One region of the Angustibacter sp. Root456 genome, then DNA from elsewhere that is predicted to be linked to it. Evidence: riboswitches for the same ligand, from Rfam matches in the RefSeq annotation. Region 1 holds a riboswitch; each other region holds the start of a gene.
What was found. A riboswitch is a leader RNA that binds a small molecule or an ion and turns the genes downstream of it on or off. The one in region 1 is predicted to bind S-adenosylmethionine.

Region 1 (5,433 bases):
CCGACCTGCGCTCGGTGGGTGGACCGGACCCCAGCGGCCAGGTCTTCGCCGACGAGTGGGTGCGGCGCGGCGGGCCGTCCGCCGAGGTCGTCATGCGCCAGCGGCTGCTGCAGGTCGACGAGCTCGTCGAGCCACCCGCCCCGCCTGGGCGACACCGCCTCGCTGGGCCTGCCGACGTCCCGTTGCTGCGGGGCTGGGGGGAGGCGTTCACCGACGAGGCGACGCCCGGGGGCGCCCGTATCGACCACGTCACTGCGCGCGTCGCGGCCGGTCTGCTGCACGTCTGGGAGGTCGACGGTCGTCCCGTGTCGATGGCCGCGGTGACCCTGCCGGAGGCCGGGGTCGCGCGCGTGCAGCTGGTCTACACGCCACCGCAGGAGCGCGGCCGGGGGTACGCAGCGGCGTGCGTCGCCGCCGTCACTCGCGAGCAGCTGGCCGAGCCCGGGCGCACGTGCATGCTCTACACCGACGCGGCCAACCCGACGTCCAACGCGGTGTACGAGCGGTTGGGGTACCGCGTGATCGGGACGGCCACGGACCTCGCCTTTGCCGCTACCATCGACGCGTGAGCTGCACCCTGACGCGCCAGTGGTGGCTGCCGTAATCGGCGGCCGCTGACGCATTCCCTCATGGCCGCCGTCCGGCGGCCAGGTCAGCTCGGCATCTCGCGCTCATCTCGCTCGCTGCGGCGGCGGTCGTCCCACTCGACGACTGGAGCCCGACATGACCACCTTCGCTGCCTCGACCCTCACGACGCCTTCCACCACCTCGCTGCTCGCGGACCGCGCGGACGTCCTCGAGGCGCCCGACCGCTACCGCGTGCTCACCGGCGACCGGCCCACCGGCCCGCTGCACCTCGGTCACTACCTCGGCACGCTGCGCGAGCGCGTGCGCCTGCAGGACGCCGGAGTGCAGACGTTCGTCGTCATCGCCGACTACCAGGTCGTCACCGACCGCAGCGACACCAGCGAGGTGGCGGCGAACGTCCGCGAGCTGGTGCTCGACTACCTCGCGGTTGGCCTGGACCCCTTGCGCACCAGCGTCTTCCGGCACAGCGCCGTGCCCGAGATCGGTCAGCTGATGCTGCCGCTGCTGTCGACGGCGACCCTGGCCGAGCTGCAGCGCAACCCCACGGTGAAGGCCGAGGCCGGGCACGCCGGGCCCCTCAGCGCGCTGATGCTCACCTACCCGGTGCACCAGGCCGCCGACATCCTCGCGGTGGGCGGCACGCTCGTGCCGGTGGGCGACGACCAGCTGCCGCACCTGGAGCAGACGCGGGTCGCGGCCCGTCGGGTCAACGAGCGCTACGGCCGCGGCGCGAGCGTCCTGACGCCACCGCAGGCGCTGCTCACCGAGGCGCCGCGGCTGCTCGGCACGGACGGGCAGAAGATGTCCAAGAGCCGGGGCAACGCGATCGCGCTGGGCGCCAGTGAGGACGACACGGCGCGCCTCGTGCGGTCGGCGGTCACCGACTCCGAGCGGGAGATCACCTACGAGCCGCAGCGCCGTCCCGAGGTGTCGAGCCTGGTGCTGATGGCCGCGCTGTGCTCCGGCCGCACGCCGCAGGACGTCGCGTCCGAGGTCGGCAGCGGCGCGGCGCGGTTGAAAGCCGTGGTGGCCGAGGCGGTGAACGAGCACCTGCGGCCGATCAGGGCCCGGCGGCGTGAGCTCGAACGCCAGCCGGACGTCGTCGACGCCGTGCTCGCTGCCGGCCTGGAGCGGGCGCGTCCCCTGGCCGCTGCGACGCTGGCGCGCGTGCACGAGGCGATGGGTCTGACGTGAGCAGATCTCGCACTGCGAGACGCGGGGTCTCGACGCTTGGGCGTCGGCGCGGCCTGCCGATACGGTCGGCAGAGGTCATGAGCGCCAGCGCGAAGCCCCGGCTCGCTGGCCGGCAACCCTCCACCGCGGTGGGGTGCCCCGGGTGACGACCTGGCGTCGGCGAGGTGTCGGCGCAAGCGCGGGCTCCGGCGACGGCAGGGGTCCCAGACCCTCTGGAGTACCTGATGTCCAGTCCCATCGTCATCGAAGACCCCCGGGCCGCAACGGTTTCGGCGTCCTGCGACCAGCCCCTGCTCACCGTCGTCGGCGGTGACCTGCCGGTGCCGCTGCTCGACGGCTCGTGGAGGCGCTACGCGAACCTCGACTACGCCGCCAGCGCTCCGGCCCTGGCGGCCGTGGCCGAGCACGTGGAGCAGGTGCTGCCCTACTACGCCAGCGTCCACCGGGGGGCCGGGTACGCCTCGCAGGTGTCGACGGCGCTGCTCGAGGACGCTCGCGCTGCCGTGGGGGAGTTCGTGGGTGCCCGACCGGGCGACGTCGTCGTGTTCACGCGCAACACCACGGACGCGCTCAACCTGCTGGCGGGCTGCGTGCCGGCCTGGGGTGACGTGGTGTTCCTCGACCTCGAGCACCACGCGAACCTGCTGCCGTGGCAGCGGTTGCCGCACCGCTGCGTCGCCGTCGAGCGGACCGTCGACGCCACGCTGGCCGCACTCGACGACGCCTTGGCGGCGCAGCCGGCGGCGCTGCTCGCCATCACCGGCGCGTCGAACGTCACTGGTGAGGAGCTGCCGGTCGAGCGCATCGTGCGCCTCGCTCATCGCCGCGGGGCTCGCGTGGTCGTGGACGCCGCCCAGCTGGCGCCGCATCGCGCGATCGACCTCGAAGCGACCGGCGTCGACTACGTCGCCTTCAGCGGCCACAAGCTGTACGCGCCGTACGGCTGCGGGGTGCTCGTCGGACGACGCGACTGGCTCGACCTGGCGCAGCCGTACCTCGCAGGCGGGGGAGCCGTGCGCGAGGTGACGGTCGACTCGACCCGCTGGGCGCCCGTTCCGGCCCGGCACGAGGGCGGGACCCCGAACGTCCTCGGCGCGGTGGCGCTGGCCCGCGCGTGCCGCGAGCTGCGGGCGCTGCCCGAGGGGGCGCTCGAGGTGCACGAGGCGGCGCTGCGCGGTCGGCTCGTCGACGGGCTGAGCGCGGTGCCCGGCGTCGGGCTGCACCGGGTGTTCGACGACGCGCCCTCGTCGATCGGGGTCGTCACCTTCACGGTCGACGGCCACGACCCCGGCCTGGTCGCGGCGTACCTGTCGGCCGAGCACGGCATCGGCGTGCGCGACGGGCGCTTCTGCGCCCACCCGCTGCTCGCCCGGCTCGGGCTGGATGCGGCCGTACGGGCGAGCGTTGGCGTCGGCTCGCGGGCTGAGGACGTCGACCGCCTCGTCGCGGGGGTCGCGGCCCTGGTGCGGCGGGGAACCGGCGCCGAGTACGCGCTCGTCGACGGGCGCTGGCAGCCGGTGTGCGACGTCCGGCCGCTGCCGGAGTGGGTTGCGCCGTCAGCGGCCGGCTCCTCGCCCTGCGGCGGCTGAGCGCCGTCGGGTCGGGGGTCGACGTCAGTCGCGCCCGATGCGCAGCGCCGCCAGCAAAGCGGTGCGCGCGAGGACGTGCGGAGGAGGTGGCAGGTGCGCGAGATCGCACCACTTCAGGCCGTCGTGCTCCTCGGGGGCGGTGTTCGCGGGGGTGCCCTGCCACTCGCGCACGAGCCAGGCGCTGAGCACCGCTGGGTCAGCGGCGGGGCCGACGCTCAGCCGGGTGAGGTGCGTCGCCGAGGCCGTCGCCACCTGCACCCCGAGCTCCTCGTGCAGCTCTCGGCTGAGCGCGTCGAGCTCTGACTCACCCGCCTCCATGGCGCCACCCGGCAGGTCCCAGAGGTCGGGGTAGGCGTGCTTGTCCGGGCGACGGTGCACGAGCAGCACCTGACCGTCCCGGACCAAGGCGCCGACCACCACCACCGTGTGCACTCGCGGATCAGAGCACAGCGCGATGCACCGGTCAAAGCAGACCGCGCACAGCCTCGACGACGGCGTCGGGCCGCTCGTCCGGGATCCAGTGCGAACCAGGCAAGGCCACGTGCTCGTACGGCGCGTCGACCCACTCCGCACACTCCTCGACGGCTCGCCGTCCGACGGCGAGGTCGTGGTCGGCCGAGAGGTAGACGGTCGGCACGCGCACCGGCGGGACGGCGGCGAACTGGGCGTCCATCGCGGCGTACCAGGCGAGGGGGCCGCGCAGCCGACCTGGCTCGAGCATCGGAGCGACGTAGCCGTCGACCACGTCCTTGCTCAGCGTCGAGCCGGAGAAGAACGCCCTCAGCCGGCGGCCGTCGTCGTCGAGCAGGACGCGTTCGGCGCGCTCGACGTCGCTCAGCAACCGCATGTACGCCGAACGCTCCTTCTGCTCGGCGTCCGACCGCAGCGCAGCGCCGAACGCGCCTGGGTGCGGCACCGACGCCGCGACGAGGCCGCGCACGCGCTGTGGGTGGTAGGCGGCCAAAGCCCAGGCCACCGCTGCGCCCCAGTCGTGCCCGACGACGAGCACCGCCTCACCCGCGGTCGTCGCGTCGAGCACCGCGACCGCGTCAGCCACCAGCTGGTCGAGGCGGTACGCGTCGATCGCGGTGGGCTGGGGGAGCGGGGAGTAGCCGCGCTGGTCGACGGTGACGCAGCGCAGGCCGAGCTCGCGGACACCGGGCAGGACGCCGTCCCACAGCGAAGCGTTCTGCGGGAAGCCGTGCAGCAGGAGGGCCGTCCCGTGGGCGGCCGCGTCGTCGTCCACGACGGCTCGCAGGTCGAACGCCTCGGCGCCGTGGCGGCGCTCGACCGAGATGACGGACACCACTCAGGTCTACCGCACGTCCTGGTGAGATAGGACCTGCGGACGCGGTTTGCGCGGGGCTACGATCCGAGACGATGACCGACTCCGAGCCGCACCCTGAGATGCACCTGCCCGCTGCCGTCGAGCGCCTTCGCGCGCAGTACCGCGCCTTGCCCTCGGGGCAGCCGGTGCGGTTGGCGAAGACGACGAGCAACCTGTTCCGGCCACGCGAACGTGGTGCGCGAGCGGGGCTCGACGTGTCGGGTCTCGACGAGGTGTTCTCCGTCGACCCCGTGGCGCGCACCGCCTACGTCGGGGGCATGACGACGTACGAGCACCTGGTCGACGCGACGCTGGCCCACGGGCTGATGCCGCTGGTGGTGCCGCAGCTGAAGACCATCACCATCGGCGGGGCGCTCACGGGCCTTGGTATCGAGTCGTCGTCCTGGCGCGCGGGCCTCCCGCACGAGTCGGCGCTGTCGATCGACGTCCTCACGGGGGCGGGTGACATCGTGCGCGCGACGCCGGACGGCCCGGACGCCGAGCTCTTCACGACGTTCCCGAACTCCTACGGCACCCTCGGCTACGCCGCCGCGGCCACGATCGAGCTCGTGGCCGTGCACCCGTACGTGCACCTGCGGCACGTCCGCTTCGAGGACCTCGACGAGCTGAGCGCCGCGATCGACAAGCTCGTCGGGGCGGGCGACGGCGAGCGCACCACCTGGGACGGTGAGCCCGTCGACTTCATCGACGCCAGCGTCTTCCCGCCCCGCGACG
Region 2 (5,433 bases), on a different contig from region 1:
GGCACGTGGCCGATCGGCGTCTCGACGGCGGCAGCGCGGCCCTCGATGCGCTCGATCGCCCACTTGAGCACGCGCGCGTTCTCGGCGAAGCCGGGCCACACGAAGTGGCCGTCGGCGTCGCGGCGGAACCAGTTGACGTAGAAGATCTTCGGCAGCTTGGTGGCGTCAGCGCTCTTGCCGACGTCGAGCCAGTGCTGGAAGTAGTCGCCGGCGTTGTAGCCGATGAACGGCAGCATGGCCATGGGGTCGCGGCGCACGACACCGACCTGGCCGGTCGCCGCCGCGGTGGTCTCCGACGACAGCGTGGCGCCCATGAACGTCCCGTGCACCCAGTCGCGCGCCTCGGTGACGAGCGGGATGGTCGAGGCCCGGCGTCCGCCGAAAAAGATGGCCGAGATCGGCACGCCCTTGGGGTCGTCGTACTCGGGCGCCAGGATCGGGCACTGGTTGATCGGCGTGCAGTAGCGGCTGTTGGGGTGGCTCGACAGCTCGCCCGACTCCGGCGTCCACTCCTCGTGCTTCCACGACGTCGCGTGGGCCGGCTGGTTCTCCATGCCCTCCCACCAGATGTCGCCGTCGTCGGTGAGGGCGACGTTGGTGAAGATGGAGTTGCCGCGCTCGAGGGTGCGCATGGCGTTGGGGTTGGTCTTCTCGTTGGTGCCCGGGGCGACGCCGAAGAAGCCGAACTCGGGGTTGACGGCGTAGAGGCGGCCGTCCTCACCGAAGCGCATCCAGGCGATGTCGTCGCCGAGGGTCTCGACCTTCCAGCCGGGGATGCTCGGCTCGAGCATGGCCAGGTTGGTCTTGCCGCAGGCGCTCGGGAAGGCCGCCGCGACGTAGTAGGTCTGCTGCTCGGGGCTGGTGAGCTTGAGGATCAGCATGTGCTCGGCGAGCCAGCCCTCGTCGCGCGCCATGACGCTGGCGATGCGCAGGCTGTAGCACTTCTTGCCGAGCAGGGCGTTGCCGCCGTAGCCGGAGCCGTAGCTCCAGATCATCCGCTCCTCGGGGAACTGCACGATGTACTTGGTGTCGCTGCACGGCCACGCGACGTCGGCCTGGCCGGGCTCGAGCGGAGCGCCCACGGAGTGCAGGGCCGGCACGAAGTCGGCGTCGAGCTCCTCGATGCGACGCAGCACGCTCGTGCCCATGCGGGCCATGATCCGCATGGACGCGACGACGTAGGCGGAGTCGGTGATCTCGACGCCGAACATCGGCTGCTCGGCGTCCAGGTGGCCCATCACGAACGGGATGACGTACATCGTGCGGCCACGCATCGACCCGCGGTACAGGTCGGTCATGATGGCCTTCATCTCGTCCGGCGCCATCCAGTTGTTGGTGGGCCCGCAGTCCTTCTCGTCGACGCTGCAGATGAAGGTGCGGTCCTCGACGCGCGCGACGTCGGTGGGGTCGGAGGCGGCCCAGAACGAGTTCGGCTTCTTGTCGTCGTTCAGGCGCACGAAGGTGCCGGAGGCGACCAGGTCGTCGGTGACCTGCGCCCACTCCTCGTCCGAGCCGGTGCACCAGTGGATGCGGTCGGGCTGGGTCAGCTCGGCGACCTGCGACACCCAGGCCTGCAGCCGGGCGTGGGTGGTGGGTGCGGTCTCGGCCGGCGCAGCCGGCTCGACGCTCAGATCGCTCGTGGTGGAGGAGGTATCGGCAGTCATGGCGCTGGCTGTCCCTTCGCGCGGTCATCGTCGACCTGGTTCGACCGTCGGCTTCTCCAACGGTCACCTCGCGGATCGTCAAGGGCGATCCGTTGCAGAGGCTGCGTTGCCAAGCACCGTAGCCCCACATCTCACGTCGTGGTACGCCGAGAAGAGTGACCCGCTCGTGAAATCACTCACAAGCGCGGCGCTTCTTGCGGACTTCTTGCGGCGTCTTGCGGCGTCCTTGCGAGATCCGGCAGGGGCGTTGTGTGAGAGCGCGTCCACGCTGGCGCCCGGTGGGGGGTGCCTTGGTGGTGCCTCCGCGGCTCAGGCCGCGGCCGGCTGGCGGAAAGCGGTTGGGCTGGCGGAAGGGGGTTTGGGTGGCAGCAGGGGGGGTGGGCCTCGATTTCAGGGGCACGCGCGGTGTCCGCTACTATCGACGCGGCCAGTTGGCCGGGCGCCCGTAGCTCAACGGATAGAGCATCTGACTACGGATCAGAAGGTTAGGGGTTCGAATCCCTTCGGGCGCGCGCAGTTGAGACAGCATCACCCAGCAGCCCCGGAGATGTCCGGGGCTGCTGTCGTTTCCGGGTTCTGCGGCTCCCCCAGCGCCCGCCGTCCCACGTGGTGGACCGTTCGCCGACGTCCTTGCGCCCCGCCCGCGGCGCTGCCTAGCCTCCTGATCACGGTCATGAGCGCCAGCGCCAAGCCCCGGCTCGCTGGCCGGCAACCCTCCTGCGCGGCGGGGTGCTCCGGGTGAGGACCAGGCGACGACGGACGCCCCGTCGCCGCAAGCGCGGACTCCGCACAGGGTCCTGATGAGAAGGGGAACCGTGGCCGGATCCCGCACCGCAGGCTCGGCGCACGCCGCCCTGGTTCTGGTGTCGCGTCGCCACGTCGACCTCCAGCGCGTGTCCAGCGCCACCTGTTGCTGCTGAGCGGCCAGCTCTAGCACTCCCTCGACGCCGCTCGTCGGCGTCCCCATCTCGACGTGCCCTCATGCCCGCACGCCGCCCCGTGGCGGTGGGCCGAGCCGGCGCGCGTCCCCGTGCTCCCGAGGAGAGACGTTGACTGCCACCCCACTGCGGGCGAGATCGGCCCTGAGCCACCTCGACCTGCTCGAGTCCGAGGCCGTGCACATCCTGCGCGAGGTCGCAGGTGAGCTCGACCGCCCCGTGCTGCTGTTCTCCGGCGGCAAGGACTCGATCGTCATGTTGCACCTGGCCGCCAAGGCGTTCTGGCCCGGGCGCATCCCCTTCCCGGTGATGCACGTCGACACCGGGCACAACTTCGAGGAGGTCATCGCGTTCCGCGACCGCCGGGTCGGCGAGCTCGGCGTCCGGCTGGTCGTCGCGAGCGTCGAGGACTCCATCGCTCGCGGTCGAGTGCACGAGCGGCCGGGCGGCAGCCGCAACCCGTTGCAGACCGTCACGCTGCTCGATGCCATCGCCGAGCACCGCTTCGACGCCGTCTTCGGCGGTGCGAGACGCGACGAGGAGAAGGCGCGCGCGAAAGAGCGCGTGTTCAGCCTGCGTGATGAGCTCGGCCAGTGGGACCCCCGCGCGCAGCGGCCCGAGCTGTGGGACCTCTACAACGGCCGCCACCGCCCGGGTGAGCACGTGCGGGTCTTCCCGCTGTCGAACTGGACCGAGCTCGACGTGTGGGAGTACATCGAGCGCGAGCGGCTGGAGGTGCCGTCGCTCTACTTCGCCCACGAGCGGGCGGTGTTCCGCCGCGAGGGCATGTGGCTCGCCGACTCACCTCACCTGCCGCGCCGGGCCGGCGAGGTGCTGGAGCAGCGCAGGGTGCGCTACCGCACCATCGGCGACGTCACCTGCACCGGCGCGGTGGAGTCGAGGGCTCGCACGGTGGCCGAGGTCGTGGCCGAGGTCGCCGTCACGCGCGTCACCGAGCGGGGGGCCACTCGCGCAGACGACCGGGCCGGTGAGGCCGCCATGGAGGACCGCAAGCGCGAGGGGTACTTCTGATGACCAGCACGCTGCTGCGCGTCGCCACCGCCGGCTCGGTAGACGACGGCAAGTCCACGCTGCTCGGCCGGCTCCTGCACGACGCCAAGGGCGTGCTGGAGGACCAGCTCGCGTCGGTGGCCGACGCGAGCGAGCGCCGAGGCACCGAGCTCGACCTGTCGCTGCTCACCGACGGCCTGCGAGCCGAGCGGGAGCAGGGCATCACGATCGACGTCGCCTACCGGTACTTCGCGACGCCGGCCCGCACCTTCGTCCTCGCGGACACGCCAGGGCACGTGCAGTACACGCGCAACATGGTCACCGGTGCCTCCACGGCCGACGTCGCGGTCGTGCTGGTGGACGTCCGGCACGGCATCAGCGAGCAGTCACGCCGGCACGCGGCGGTGGCGGCGCTGCTGCGCGTCCCGCACGTGGTGCTGGTGGTCAACAAGATGGACCTCGTCGGGTGGAGCGAGGCGGCCTTCGAGCGGGTGGTCCGTGAGTTCCGTTCGCACGTCACGGGTCTGGGCTTCGATGACGTGCTGGCCGTGCCGGTGTCGGCCCTGCACGGTGACAACGTCGTGCACCGCTCGGTCCGGGCGCCGTGGTATGTCGGACCAACCGTGCTGGAGCACCTCGAGCAGGTCGAGGCAGCGGCGACGGTGCCGGTGAGCGGGCTGCGCTTCGCGGTGCAGTACGTCGTGCGGGCGGCCGACCGCGACTACCGCGGGTACGCCGGCCGCGTCGCCGGCGGCACCGTGAGCCCCGGCGACGACGTCGTCGTCCTCCCCTCGGGGGTGCGCACGACCGTGGCGGCCGTCGAGACGTACGACGGACCCGTCGGCCGTGGGGTGGAGGGCCAGTCCGTGGTGGTGCGCCTCGCCGACGACGTCGACGTGAGCCGCGGGTGCGTCATCGCCGATGTCGACGACGCACCGCCGGTCGTGCGGCAGCTGGAGGCCACGGTCTGCTGGCTGGCCGAGCAGCCCCTGGTGCCCGGGCGCTACCTGCTCAAGCACGGGACCCGCACCACCCGCGCCGAGGTGCGCGCCACGGGCGTCCTCGACGTGACGTCGGCCCAGCTGCGACCCGCGAACTCGTTGGCGCTCAACGACATCGGCCGCGTCGCGGTGCGGACCGCCGAGCCGCTGCCGCTCGACGACTACGCGCGCAACCGTCGTACCGGGGCCTTTGTGCTGATCGACGAGCTGAGCGGTGCCACCGTCGCGGCGGGGATGGCCGGGCGCCTGCCCTGGGGCGCCGGGTGACGGCGGAGCCGACGGCTCCGCTGGTGCTCGCCGGGGTGCTGGTCGGCCTGCTCGTGGGGCTGACCGGGATGGGTGGGGGTGCCCTGCTCACGCCGCTGCTCGTGCTCGGCTTCGGGATGCCGCCGCTGACCGCTGTGTCGAGCGACCTGGTGACGTCGCTGGTCATGAAGCCGGTCGGTGCGGCCGTGCACCTGCGGGCCGGGACGGTCGACTGGCTCCTGGTGCGCCGACTGTGCTTGGGCGCTGTGCCGATGGCGTTCGGCAGCGTCCTCGTGCTGGGCGCCGTGGGGGCCGGTGCAGCGGTGCAGGAGCACCTGCGGGTCGTGACGGGTGGCGTTTTGCTGGCCTCGCTGGCGGCGATGGCCGCGAGCCGGTTGTTGCGTCAGGCTCCGGCGACCACCCGACCAGCCGCCCCGGCCTGGAGCACGGTCGCGGTGGGAGCGGTCGGCGGAACCTGCGTCGGGTTGACCTCGGTCGGCGCCGGCTCGGTCATCCTGGCGCTGCTGCTCGCGACGCAGCCGGCGCTGCGGGCGAACCGGCTGGTCGGCACCG
Region 3 (5,433 bases), on a different contig from region 1:
ACGGTGACCGCGCGTCGCACGAGCGGTGCCGGCACCTGGGCGGCCTCGGCCAGTGCGTCCAGCAGCAGGCCCTCCTGCGCCCCCTGACGCAGCTCGCCGGTGACGAGCCCCGCGAGCAGCTGCCACTCCTGCACCGTGGCGTGGGCCAGCAGCTGGTGCAGCAGCGTGCGCCGTGAGGTGGTCGACCCCGCGCCGGTGAGCGCCTCAGCCGTGGTGAAGGCGGCGTCCACCTGCTCCACGGTGAGCGCCGCCTCGCTGCCCGGCGAAGGCCGCGGCGCCTCACGCAGCGCCGCCGGACCCAGCCCGGTGCGTCGTTGTGGCAGAACTCCGGTGAGGTAGCTGAACACCACTGCGACCAGGTGCGCGTCACCCGTGGCCGCCGCATCACGCAGGCACGCGGCGAGCCGCGCGACCTTGGCACGGCGCCCGCCGGTCGAGCGGACGTCGGCGCTGGCGGTGGCGACCTCTTGGAGCAGCACGCCCCTCATGCTGTCCGCCGCCACCGACAGCCGCCACCGACAGCCCCCACTGCGCCCTCGCTTCTCCTCGACCCCGGCCCGTCGCCGTGCGGTGGCCGGAACGGCGAGGCAGGATCAGTGGCTACGACACCCGGAGCGGCTGCCGCGGCTCTGGACGCCGACCGAGGAGGAACAGTGCCCGACGCACGTCAGGACGACCCCCAGGGTCTGGCCGCCCACGCCGGCAAGGTCGTCGAGCAGCTGCTCGACGTCGGCCTGGACGGTCGTGGCCCGTTCGACTCGGCACAGAAGGTGGCCGACTCGGCGCGTAGCGACCACGGCGACACCGAGCGTTCGGTGGACGCCGTCGTGCGCTCGCACCTGCGGCTCGCGGCGGCCGGTGGGTTCGTCACCGGCCTCGGTGGTTTCGTCACCCTGCCGGTCGCGCTGCCCGCCAACATCCTGGGCTTCTACGCGGTGGCGACGCGCATGGTGGGGTCGGTCGCGAGCCTGCGCGGCTACGACCTGCGCCAGACCGGCGTGCGCGAGGCCGTCATGCTCACCTTGGTGGGCGCGGACGCCGCTGACCTGCTCGCGAAGGCGGGCGTCCGCACGAGCGGGCGACTGGCCAGCCTCGCGGCTCAGCGGCTGCCCGGGCCGGCGATCATGGTGATCAACAAGGGGATCGGTTTCCGTCTGGTCAGCCAGGTGGGCAAGTCGGCCCTCTCGCGCTTCGGCAAGGGCGTGCCCGTGGTCGGTGGCGTCGTCGGCGCCGGCGTCGACCTCTACCTCATGCGGCGGATCGCGGAGAGCGGCCGCCGCGAGTTCCCGCAGGCGGTCACGGCCCGCTGAGCGGGAACCTGGCGCGACGCTGGAACGTCCAAGCGCACGGTGACCCCGCCGTGGTGGCGGGGAGTGAGGAGCGAAGTCATGGCCCGGTGGCGCAAGACCACGGCGTTCGTCGCGCTGGCCCGCGCCCTGCGGGGCGCCGGACGCGATGGCGCGCCCGGGGTCGGTGAGCGCCTCGCCGCGCTGCCCCGGCTCGTCGTGGCGACCCTGACCGGCCGCTACCGCGGTACGACCCGCGGTCAGCTCGGGTTGCTGGCGCTCGGCGTGCTCTACGCGGTGTCGCCGGTCGACCTGGTGCCCGAGGCGATCATCCCCCTGATCGGGCTCGCGGACGACGCGTTCGTCGTCACGTGGGTGGCTGGCCGCGTGCTCGCCGAGACCGAGGCGTTCTTGTGTTGGGAGCGTTCGGAGCCCGCCGGCCGGCGACCGCACGTCGTCCCCGGGCAGGTCGTGCGCTGACCCGGTGAGCGGCGCAAGTCGCTCATCGTGGCCTGTGGACCACCGCTCGTCCTCCACAGGCCGTCGTCCACAGGGGCCGGGCGGTCCACAGTGCCGGCGCCGGCACCGACGCACGGTCGTGGGCACTGGCCACAGTGGTCGCCATGACCACCTCCCCCTCTGCCAGTCAGCCCGTCCTCACCGTGAGCGGCCCGGGTGACCTCGTCTCGCTCGTGCCCTATCTCCTCGGCTTTCATCCCCGGCGCAGCCTCGTCGTCCTGTCGTTGCGTGGTCCTCGACTGCGGTGCGGTCTGGCCGCCCGCTTCGACCTGCCGGACGGCACGACGGCGGCCGAGGAGTTCGCCACCGAGGTGGTGCCGTGCGTGCTGCGCGACGAGCCGAGCCAGGTGGCGCTGCTGGTCTACGACGACACGCCCTGGCAGCCGCGGCTGCGTCCCGGTCAGGTGCTGGTCGACGCGGTCGAGCAGCGGTTCGCCGAGGACGGCGTGCCGGTCAAGGAGGCGGTGTACGTCGGCCGGGAGCGCTTCTGGTCGATGACCTGCCGGTCGGCCAGGTGCTGCCCGGAGGCCGGGACGCCGGTGAGTGATGTGCGATCGACCCAGGCCGCGGCGACGCTCGTGCTGCAGGGCCGCGCGCCGCTCGCCGATCGCGACGACCTGGTCAGCCGGGTCGCGCCACGCGGCCCCCTCACCACGGCAGCGGTGGCGAGCGTCGCCGAGCGCGAGCTGGCCCGGCGCGCTGCGCTCGAGGACGGCGGGGTGGAGGGCGTGCGGGCGTGGGTGAGCGAGGTGACCGGCCTGTTCGATGCCGCGGTGAGCCGCAGCCGCGGTGACGCGAGCCTGCGTCTGGACGCCGACGAAGCGGGTCTGCTGGTCGCCGGGATGCTCGACATCGGGCTGCGCGACGCGCTCTGCGAACGCTGCTCAGCCTGGCTCGAGGGGCTGCCGGAGGGTCGCGGCGGGAGTCACCCTCCCCGCCGACCGGAGCACCACGAGGACGACCCGGTCACGAGGGTGCTGCGCGAGCTCGCCGTGATGTCCGACGGCCAGCTCGCGGTCGCACCGCTGACGTTGCTGGCCGCCCAGTACTGGGGCGCCGGCGAAGGCGCCCTCGCCAACGCCGCCGTGGAGCGGGCGCTCTCGCTCGACCCCGACTACCGCCTGGCGGTGCTCCTGGCGCAGTTGCTGCGAGCAGCGATCCCACCGGCCTGGGTCCAGACGACTCGGCGGTTCGGCGCGGGAGAGCGGCCGAGCGAGGAGGCCTCGGCGTCTCGGATGCTGAGAGACTGATCCCGCGTGCTGGGCGTGCGAGGCACTCGCTGGTACTTTCGACGCAGGTCATGAGTGCCAGCGCGAAGCCCCGGCTCGCTGGCCGGCAACCCTCCAACCGCGGTGGGGTGCCCCGGGTGATGACCTGGCCGACACCAGCAGGTGTGGGCAAGCGCGGGTCCGTCACCGACGGGCCCAGAACCTTGGGAGCCCTCCGTGACCTGTCGAATGCGTCGCTGACCTCGACCGTCGCTCACCCATCCACCGGTCGCGCCGGGGCTGACCGCCCCGCGCCTCCACCCGCGATTCGTCGCGCCGGCTGAGCGACTGCACCCTCGTTCGTCCTCGCACCTGCCCGCAGCCACCGGGCGCCCTCGTGCGCGCCCGATCCCAGGAGACACCATGAGCAACGGTTGGTCCTTCGAGACCCGACAGATCCACGCCGGCCAGGCCGCGGACCCCACCACGGGGGCGCGGGCACTGCCGATCTACCAGACGACGTCCTACGTCTTCAAGAACAGCGAGCACGCCGCGAATCTGTTCGGGCTCAAGGAGTTCGGCAACATCTACACGCGGCTGATGAACCCCACGACCGACGCGGTGGAGCAGCGCATCGCCAGCCTCGAGGGTGGCGTCGGAGCCCTGCTGGTGGCCAGCGGACAGTCCGCCGAGACGCTCGCCCTGCTGAACGTCGCCGAGGCGGGCGACCACGTGGTGGCCAGCCCCAGCCTGTACGGCGGCACGTACAACCTCCTGCACTACACGTTCCCCAAGCTCGGCATCGAGACGACGTTCGTCGAGAACCCCGACGACCTCGACTCCTGGAAGGCTGCGATCCGGCCGAACACCAAGGTGTTCTTCGCCGAGACGGTGTCGAACCCGAGGTCCGACGTCCTCGACATCGAGGGGGTCGCCGCAGTGGCGCACGAGTTCGGTGTGCCACTCGTCGTCGACAACACGATCGCCACGCCCTACCTGATCCGGCCGCTGGAGTGGGGTGCCGACGTCGTCATCCACTCGGCCACCAAGTACCTCGGTGGCCACGGGACGTCGATCGCCGGCGTCATCGTCGACGGCGGCCGCTTCGACTACGCCGCGTACCCCGACCGGTTCCCCAACTACAACCAGCCCGACCCGAGCTACCACGGTCTGGTCTACGCCCGCGACCTCGGCGTGGGCAGCCCGCTGGGTGCGAACCTCGCCTTCATCCTCAAGGCCCGGGTGCAGTTGCTGCGCGACCTAGGTGCGGCGGTCTCGCCGTTCAACGCGTTCCTCATCGCGCAGGGCGTCGAGACGCTCAGCCTGCGGGTCGAACGGCACGTCCAGAACGCGCAGGCCGTGGCCCGCTGGCTCGAAGGACGCGACGAGGTCGAGAGCGTCGCGTACGCGGGCCTGCCGAACAGCCCCTGGTACGAGCGTGGACGCAAGTACGCCCCGCAGGGTGTCGGCGCCGTGCTCGCCTTCGAGATCAAGGGCGGCGCCGCGGCCGGTCAACGGTTCGTCGAGGCGCTCGAGCTGCACAGCCACGTCGCCAACATCGGCGACGTGCGCAGCCTGGTCATCCACCCGGCCTCGACGACGCACAGCCAGCTGTCGCCGGACGAGCAGCGCGCGAGCGGTGTCACGCCGGGTCTGGTGCGCCTGGCCGTGGGCCTGGAGCACATCGACGACATCCTGGCCGACCTCGAGGCGGGCTTTCGCGCAGCCAAGGAGGCCTGAGCAGGTGCCCGGCTGGCGAGCAGGCGACCCCGTGGGTCGACGACGCACCGTCGGCGTCGGCACCATCACGCTCGAGGCACGTGGCGCCCTGCCGGACGTCGAGGTGGCGTACGAGACCTGGGGCACGCTGAACGCGGCGCGCGACAACGCGGTGTTGGTGCTGCACGCGCTCACCGGTGACAGCCACGTGGCTGGCCCGGCCGGCCCCGGCCACCCGACGCCGGGCTGGTGGGACGCGCTCGTCGGTCCGGGCCGCCCCCTCGACACCGACCGCTGGTTCGTGGTGGCGCCGAACGTCCTGGGCGGATGCCAGGGCACCACGGGGCCGTCGTCCGCGGCGCCGGACGGTCGGGCGTGGGGTTCGCGTTTCCCGTTCATCACGGTGCGCGACCAGGTCGAGGCCGAGGTGCGGCTCGCCGACCAGCTGGGCATCGAGAGCTGGGCGAGCGTCATCGGTGGCTCGATGGGTGGCATGCGCGTGCTCGAGTGGGCGGTGACCCACCCGCAGCGACTGCGGTCGGCGGTGGTGCTGGCGTCGGCGGCCGCAGCGAGCGCCGAGCAGATCGCCTGGTGCCAACCGCAGCTGCTCGCCATCCGCAGCGACCCGCACTGGGCAGGAGGCGACTACCACCACGCCGACGGCCCGGGGCCGCAGACTGGGCTCGGCATCGCCCGCCGCA

Region 2: another riboswitch for S-adenosylmethionine. It lies ahead of ASD06_RS20060 (putative leader peptide); the one in region 1 lies ahead of ASD06_RS10460 (aminotransferase class V-fold PLP-dependent enzyme).
Region 3: another riboswitch for S-adenosylmethionine. It lies ahead of ASD06_RS05220 (bifunctional o-acetylhomoserine/o-acetylserine sulfhydrylase); the one in region 1 lies ahead of ASD06_RS10460 (aminotransferase class V-fold PLP-dependent enzyme).

The regions. Positions count from the first base shown of each region.
Region 1 is NZ_LMER01000016.1:111,342-116,774, forward strand. Features, by position in the region: gene ASD06_RS10450 (GNAT family N-acetyltransferase) at 1-569, shown strand, start outside; gene trpS (tryptophan--tRNA ligase) at 724-1,782, shown strand; SAM riboswitch class IV at 1,856-1,967, shown strand; gene ASD06_RS10460 (aminotransferase class V-fold PLP-dependent enzyme) at 2,007-3,371, shown strand; gene ASD06_RS10465 (NUDIX domain-containing protein) at 3,396-3,803, opposite strand; gene ASD06_RS10470 (alpha/beta hydrolase) at 3,835-4,677, opposite strand; gene ASD06_RS10475 (FAD-binding oxidoreductase) at 4,752-5,433, shown strand, end outside.
Region 2 is NZ_LMER01000020.1:234,982-240,414, reverse strand. Features, by position in the region: gene ASD06_RS15865 (phosphoenolpyruvate carboxykinase (GTP)) at 1-1,664, opposite strand, end outside; tRNA gene ASD06_RS15860 (tRNA-Arg) at 2,104-2,176, shown strand; SAM riboswitch class IV at 2,334-2,449, shown strand; gene ASD06_RS20060 (putative leader peptide) at 2,465-2,584, shown strand; gene cysD (sulfate adenylyltransferase subunit CysD) at 2,714-3,634, shown strand; gene ASD06_RS15850 (sulfate adenylyltransferase subunit 1) at 3,634-4,881, shown strand; gene ASD06_RS18630 (sulfite exporter TauE/SafE family protein) at 4,878-5,433, shown strand, end outside.
Region 3 is NZ_LMER01000014.1:8,104-13,536, forward strand. Features, by position in the region: gene ASD06_RS05200 (ATP-dependent DNA ligase) at 1-488, opposite strand, end outside; gene ASD06_RS05205 (EcsC family protein) at 654-1,310, shown strand; gene ASD06_RS05210 (YkvA family protein) at 1,389-1,766, shown strand; gene ASD06_RS05215 (DUF4192 domain-containing protein) at 1,910-3,055, shown strand; SAM riboswitch class IV at 3,102-3,215, shown strand; gene ASD06_RS05220 (bifunctional o-acetylhomoserine/o-acetylserine sulfhydrylase) at 3,437-4,753, shown strand; gene ASD06_RS05225 (homoserine O-acetyltransferase) at 4,785-5,433, shown strand, end outside.